DNA from 2 places in the Pseudomonas monsensis genome. Region 1 is predicted to be linked to the other one. Evidence: predicted binding sites of a transcription regulator. Region 1 holds the regulator's gene; the other holds the start of a gene.
The links. The regulator FliA, encoded in region 1, starts transcription of late flagellar genes. The targets are predictions, from matches to a motif close to CTAAAGTTTNNNNNNNNNNNGCCGNTAA.
Positions count from the first base shown of each region.

Region 2: HV782_RS01660 (methyl-accepting chemotaxis protein) is a predicted target of FliA. The motif match lies at 2,242-2,269, and genes of this name have one in related genera.

Region 1 covers NZ_CP077087.1:2,020,775-2,024,317, forward strand. Annotated here, with positions in the region: gene flhF (flagellar biosynthesis GTPase FlhF) at 1-9, shown strand, start outside; gene fleN (flagellar synthesis regulator FleN) at 126-956, shown strand; gene fliA (RNA polymerase sigma factor FliA) at 953-1,693, shown strand; gene HV782_RS08815 (chemotaxis response regulator CheY) at 1,861-2,232, shown strand; gene HV782_RS08820 (protein phosphatase CheZ) at 2,251-3,039, shown strand; gene HV782_RS08825 (chemotaxis protein CheA) at 3,076-3,543, shown strand, end outside.
Region 2 covers NZ_CP077087.1:356,856-360,398, reverse strand. Annotated here, with positions in the region: gene HV782_RS01665 (SRPBCC family protein) at 1-96, shown strand, start outside; gene HV782_RS01660 (methyl-accepting chemotaxis protein) at 245-2,125, opposite strand; rRNA gene rrf (5S ribosomal RNA) at 2,456-2,571, opposite strand; rRNA gene HV782_RS01650 (23S ribosomal RNA) at 2,722-3,543, opposite strand, start outside.

The DNA of each region.
Region 1 (3,543 bases):
GTAGGCTGAGGTATTCATGAACAGTTTTTGTACCTACATCGATGGCCTGCCATGCATTGTTCCGGTTGTGAACGCGCAGCCAGTAATGTGGCCTCCGTCTATGCAAGACAAGGTAAAGAAATAACATGGGCAGCATGCATCCCGTACAGGTGATCGCGGTGACCGGCGGCAAAGGTGGCGTCGGCAAGACTAACGTGTCAGTGAACTTGTCTCTGGCGCTGGCAGAGCTTGGCCGTCGGGTCATGCTGCTGGACGCCGACCTGGGGCTGGCGAACGTCGACGTTCTGCTGGGACTGACCCCCAAACGTACTTTGGCCGACGTGATCGAAGGCCGCTGCGAGCTGCGCGACGTCCTGTTGCAGGGCCCCGGCGGGATCCGCATCGTGCCGGCCGCTTCCGGCACCCAGAGCATGGTGCACCTGAGCCCGGCGCAGCACGCCGGCCTGATTCAGGCGTTCAGCGACATCGGCGACAATCTCGACGTGCTGGTGATCGACACCGCTGCGGGTATTGGTGACTCGGTAGTCAGTTTTGTACGCGCCGCGCAGGAAGTGTTGCTGGTGGTCTGCGACGAGCCGACGTCCATTACCGACGCCTACGCGCTGATCAAACTGCTCAACCGCGATTACGGCATGAACCGCTTCCGCGTGCTGGCCAACATGGCCCAGAGCCCGCAGGAAGGGCGCAACCTGTTCGCCAAGTTGACCAAGGTCACGGATCGCTTCCTTGACGTGGCCCTACAATACGTCGGCGCCGTGCCTTACGACGAAAGCGTGCGTAAGGCGGTGCAGAAGCAGCGTGCGGTCTATGAAGCCTTTCCGCGTTCCAAGTGCGCCCTGGCGTTCAAGGCCATCGCCCAGAAGGTCGACACCTGGCCGCTGCCGGCGAACCCGCGCGGCCACCTGGAATTTTTCGTCGAGCGCCTCGTGCAGCAAACGGCAGGACCAGTGCTATGACCGCCAGCGGTATGAATTACTACAAGAAGTCGGCACGCGACGCGCAATACGAGTTGATCGAGCGTTACGCGCCACTGGTCAAACGCATTGCCTACCACTTGCTGGCACGCTTGCCGGCCAGTGTGCAGGTCGAAGACCTGATTCAGGCCGGCATGATCGGTCTGCTCGAAGTCTCGACCAAATACGACGCCAGCAAAGGTGCCAGTTTCGAAACGTACGCGGGCATTCGAATCCGCGGCGCGATGCTCGATGAAGTCCGTAAAGGGGACTGGGCGCCACGCTCGGTTCACCGCAACACCCGTATGGTCAGCGACGCAATTCGGGCAATTGAAGCTAAAACCGGCCGTGATGCTAAAGATCACGAGGTTGCGGCCGAACTCCAATTGAGTCTCGACGATTACTACGGGATTTTGAATGACACCCTGGGCAGCCGCCTGTTCAGTTTCGACGACCTGTTGCAGGACGGCGAACACGAAGGGCTGCACGAGGATGGCGCCAGTGCTCATCTTGAGCCGTCACGCGATCTGGAAGATGAACGTTTCCAGGCCGCACTGGCGGACGCGATTGCCAATTTGCCGGAGCGTGAGCGACTGGTGTTGGCGCTGTACTACGACGAAGAGCTGAACCTCAAGGAAATCGGTGAAGTCCTTGGCGTCAGTGAGTCGCGGGTCAGCCAGTTACACAGCCAGTGCGCGGCCCGCTTGCGGGGGCGTTTGGGGGAGTGGCGAGCGCGCTGAAGGCAGTGTGGGGACACTGCGAACGAGGCTGGTGCGGTGATGAACGGCACCGGTCTTGCTCTGTTGTGCTCCAGACAGTCTTCGAGTGCTACGCCGGATTGATTGAAATGGCGCGTCCAGGTGCTGGGCGCGTTTAAGACTGCTTGGAGGTCGAATTGGACAAGAACATGAAAATCCTCATCGTTGATGACTTCTCAACGATGCGGCGGATCATCAAGAACCTGCTGCGTGATCTGGGGTTCACCAACACCGTCGAGGCCGACGATGGCACCACTGCCATTCCGGTGCTCAACAGCGGAAGCATCGACTTTCTGGTAACGGACTGGAACATGCCGGGCATGACCGGTATCGACCTGCTGCGCCACGTACGTGCCGATGAAAAACTCAAGCACCTGCCCGTGCTGATGGTGACGGCAGAAGCCAAGCGTGAGCAGATCATCGAAGCGGCCCAGGCCGGTGTGAACGGCTACGTGGTCAAACCTTTCACGGCTCAGGCGCTGAAAGAAAAAATCGAGAAGATTTTCGAACGCATCGGCTGATGAACGCGCGGGGGAGCTATGGAGCATAACGAATCTTCACAGGGCGATTTCGAGTCGACCCTGAAAAAACACGCGGTCGAACTGGTCGAGAGCCTTGAAAAAGGCAGGTTCGGCGACGCTGTGCAACTGATCCATGAGCTCAATCAGACCCGTGACCGCGGCCTGTATCAGGAAGTGGGCAAGCTCACGCGCGAACTGCACAGTGCGATCGTCAACTTCCAGATTGATCCGCACATGCCGCAGGCCGAGGAAGTGTCGCAAATCACCGACGCCACCGAACGCCTGGGCTATGTGGTCAAGCTGACTGAAGCCGCGGCCAACCGCACCATGGATCTGGTGGAAAGCGCCACCCCGGTGGTCAATGGCCTGGCTGACGAAGCCCAGGCCCTGAGCACCGATTGGGGTCGCTTCATGCGTCGCGAGGTCGGGGCTGAAGAGTTCCGCGAACTGGCGCGTCGGGTCGACGGTTTTCTGTCGCGCAGCAGCACGGACAACCGTGCGGTGTCGAGCAACCTCAACGACATCCTGCTGGCCCAGGATTACCAGGACCTGACCGGTCAGGTGATCAAGCGCGTGACCCAACTGGTCACCGAAGTCGAAAGCAATTTGCTCAAACTCGTGCTCATGGCCAGTCAGGTGGACCGCTTTGCGGGCATCGAACATGACCGCGCCGCGATGCTTGCAGAAAAAGATCCACAAAAACATCTCTCGCAGGGTGAAGGTCCGCAGATTCATGCCGATAAACGAGAAGACGTTGTGTCCGGTCAGGACGATGTGGACGATTTGCTATCCAGCCTTGGATTTTGAGTTTTAGGTTTTTAGACCTGTAGGAGCACCCCATTAATGAGCTTCGGCGCCGATGAAGAGATCCTTCAGGATTTCCTGGTTGAGGCCGGCGAGATTCTTGAGCAACTGTCCGAACAACTGGTTGAGCTGGAAAGCCGCCCGGATGATGCAGATCTGCTCAACGCAATTTTTCGCGGTTTCCATACTGTAAAAGGGGGCGCCGGCTTCCTTCAGCTCAACGAGCTGGTGGAGTGCTGTCACATCGCCGAAAACGTGTTCGACATCCTGCGCAAGGGTGAACGCCGCGTTGATGCCGAACTGATGGACGTGGTGCTCGAAGCACTGGACGCGGTGAACAGCATGTTCAGCGAAGTCCGTGAACGTGCCCCGATCACCGCCGCCACCCCGGAACTGCTGGCCGCGCTGGCGCGTCTGGCCGAGCCGCAAACGGCCGATCAAGCCCCGGCTTCACCGGTGGCCGAGATGATCGAAGAACTGGTCGTCGAAGGCGATTCGGGCGATTCG
Region 2 (3,543 bases), 1.7 Mb from region 1:
GCCAGCGGCGGTGAGGAGGCGCTACCGGGGTTCAAGGACTTTGTGCAGGGGTTTGCCGATGATGCAATGGGGAATGTGCTGAAGCTGTTTGTTTAAGGCTTTGCACAGGCGGTGAGTGAACCACCGCTTTCGCTGGCAAGCCAGCCCCCACAGGATTCGAGTCGTTCACACATATTGTGTTCGCCAAAAATTCTGTGGGGGCGGGCTTGCCCGCGATTGAACGATAACACGGTCTGACGGGTGGTCAGATCTTGAAACTGTCGACCAACTGCTTCAACCGGTTGGCCTGCTGCGACAACGCATCACAATCCTTCAACGTTTCGTTGAGGTTGGCCACGCTCTGCTGGTTCAACAGGTTGATCTGATTGACGTCAACGTTGAGGGTCTCCACCACAGCCGTCTGCTCCTCGGTCGCGGCGGCCACCGACTGGTTCATGCCGTCGATTTCACCGATACGCTGGGTCACGCTGACCAGACGCAAGCCGGCCTGGTTGGCCACCTCAACACTCTGCTCGCTGGATGCCTGACTGGCATTCATGGTGGTCACCGCTTCACGGGAGCCGACCTGCAGCGACGTGATCATCTTGTGGATTTCTTCTGCCGACTCCTGGGTGCGATGGGCAAGGTTGCGCACCTCGTCCGCCACCACCGCAAAACCACGGCCAGCCTCACCGGCCCGCGCGGCTTCGATAGCCGCGTTGAGTGCCAGCAGGTTGGTCTGCTGCGAAATGCCTTTGATCACATCGAGAATGTGGCCGATGTTGTCGGTGCTGGCGTTCAGGGTTTCGATCTGCGTGCACGACAGGCTGATTTTCTGCGACAGCTCGGTCATCGCCTGAATGGTCTGCTCCACCACCTGACGACCGTCATCGGCCTGTTCGCTGGCGCCGCTGGCGTGCTGCGAAGCATCGGCCGCGTTGCGGGCGATTTCCTGGGTGGCGGCGCCCAACTGGTTGATCGCGGCAGCGACGCTGTTGGTGCGCGCACTTTGTTCGTCGGAACCGACAATGGACGCATTGGACGACGCCATTACCCGCTGCGACAGGTCGTGTACGTGACGGGTTGCCGACGACACTTCGGAAATCGACGCGTGAATCCGTTCAACGAACTGGTTGAACGCACTGCCCAGTTCGCCAAATTCGTCTTTGCTCTCAACCACCAGACGACGGGTCAGATCGCCTTCGCCCTGAGCGATGTCCTGCATTGCGCGACCCATGGTGGTCAACGGACGCATCAACACATTGATCAACAGGCTCAACAGCAGTGCAATCGCGGCCACCGCCACAAACATTGCGATCAGTGCCGAGGTACGGAACTGACTGAGGGCTGCGTAGGCTTTATCGTGATCAATCGACAGACCGATGTACCACTGCGCATTCGGCAGGTCGCTGACCGGGGTGAACGACAGGATGCGTTCCTGACCGTTGAGCACCACGTTCTGATTGCCCTTCTCGATGCGCACACCGGCATTCGGGTAGATGTCTTTCAGGTTTTTCATCACCTGATCTTTATCCGGGCTGACGATTACCTGACCGTCGGCGCTGACCAGGAACGCGTGACCGAGGCCACCGAAGTCCACCGAGTTGATGATCTTTACCAGGGTTTCCAGGCTCAAGTCACCACCGACCACACCGAGCAATTCGCCGTTCTTTTTTACCGGCATGGCGATGGTCACCACCAGACCACCGACAGCGGCCATGTACGGCGGCGTCAGCATGGTTTTATCGGCGGCGACGGCTTGCTTGTACCAAGGGCGCTGGCGCGGGTCGTAACCGTCCGGCATCTTCGCGTCAGGGCGTTGGGTGAATACACCATTGGCCTGGCCGACGTAAGTGAACTGGAAGTTGGAGGTGAAGGCCGGCTGATCGACCAGACCGGGGAAGTCAGCGTCCTTGCCCTGGTGGGCAACGTTTTGCGCAAGGTTTTCCAATACCAGAATCCGCCCGCTCATCCAGTTCTGCACGCTGCTGGCAGTCAGGTCGCCCGCCTGCTGTACGGAGGACTGGAGGTTCTGGCGAATGGTGTTTCGCTGCAGATAGTCGTTGTAGAGGGTGAACAGAGCGAACGCCAGGACCACGACGCCCGAAGCGGCCAACAGGATTTTATGGCTGAACTTGAGATTCATTTCATGGGACTTCTTATGCCAAAAGTGGGGATGCGTTCCGGATGCAACATTCCATGTACAGAGCAGGCAGCGTTCTTCTTGGCCGCTCTACTTTGGTGCACGCATGTCTCACCAGTCTTTCGGCACGGTTCAGAGAAATCTTAGGGTTGTATGGGAAATGGACGGCATTTAGGTCAGATTCCCGCCGAACGGCGCACTAGAGCGTTTGCCGCACCTTGCGATGAGCGTTGACCGGGCGACAAATGAACATTCTTTGATCGCCTGATCTTGGCAGGCTCTTAAACGACAAAACCCCTGTCTGCGTTAGCAGACAGGGGTTCTGAAATTTAATCTTGACGATGACCTACTCTCACATGGGGAAACCCCACACTACCATCGGCGATGCATCGTTTCACTTCTGAGTTCGGGATGGGATCAGGTGGTTCCAACGCTCTATGGTCGTCAAGAAATTCGGGTACTGACTCGCGACCATCTGGCCTCGCTTCAGCAAATCGGGTATGTGATACAGGTGTCTTGTGAGTTGCGCGAACTTTCGGTTCGTTTCGTCTTCACACACCGCAATCTGGTCTCTTCGACGCAAATTGCTTGGGTGTTATATGGTCAAGCCTCACGGGCAATTAGTATTGGTTAGCTCAACGCCTCACAGCGCTTACACACCCAACCTATCAACGTCGTAGTCTTCGACGGCCCTTCAGGGAACTCAAGGTTCCAGTGAGATCTCATCTTGAGGCAAGTTTCCCGCTTAGATGCTTTCAGCGGTTATCTTTCCCGAACATAGCTACCCGGCAATGCCACTGGCGTGACAACCGGAACACCAGAGGTTCGTCCACTCCGGTCCTCTCGTACTAGGAGCAGCCCCTCTCAAATCTCAAACGTCCACGGCAGATAGGGACCGAACTGTCTCACGACGTTCTAAACCCAGCTCGCGTACCACTTTAAATGGCGAACAGCCATACCCTTGGGACCGGCTTCAGCCCCAGGATGTGATGAGCCGACATCGAGGTGCCAAACACCGCCGTCGATATGAACTCTTGGGCGGTATCAGCCTGTTATCCCCGGAGTACCTTTTATCCGTTGAGCGATGGCCCTTCCATACAGAACCACCGGATCACTAAGACCTACTTTCGTACCTGCTCGACGTGTCTGTCTCGCAGTCAAGCGCGCTTTTGCCTTTATACTCTACGACCGATTTCCGACCGGTCTGAGCGCACCTTCGTACTCCTCCGTTACTCTTTAGGAGGAGACCGCCCCAGTCAAACTACCCACCATACACTGTCCTCGATCCGGATAACGGACCTGAGTTAGAACCTCAAAGTTGCCAGGGTGGTATTTCAAGGATGGCTCCACGCGAACTGGCGTCCACGCTTCAAAGCCTCCCACCTATCCTACACAAGCAAATTCAAAGTCCAGTGCAAAGC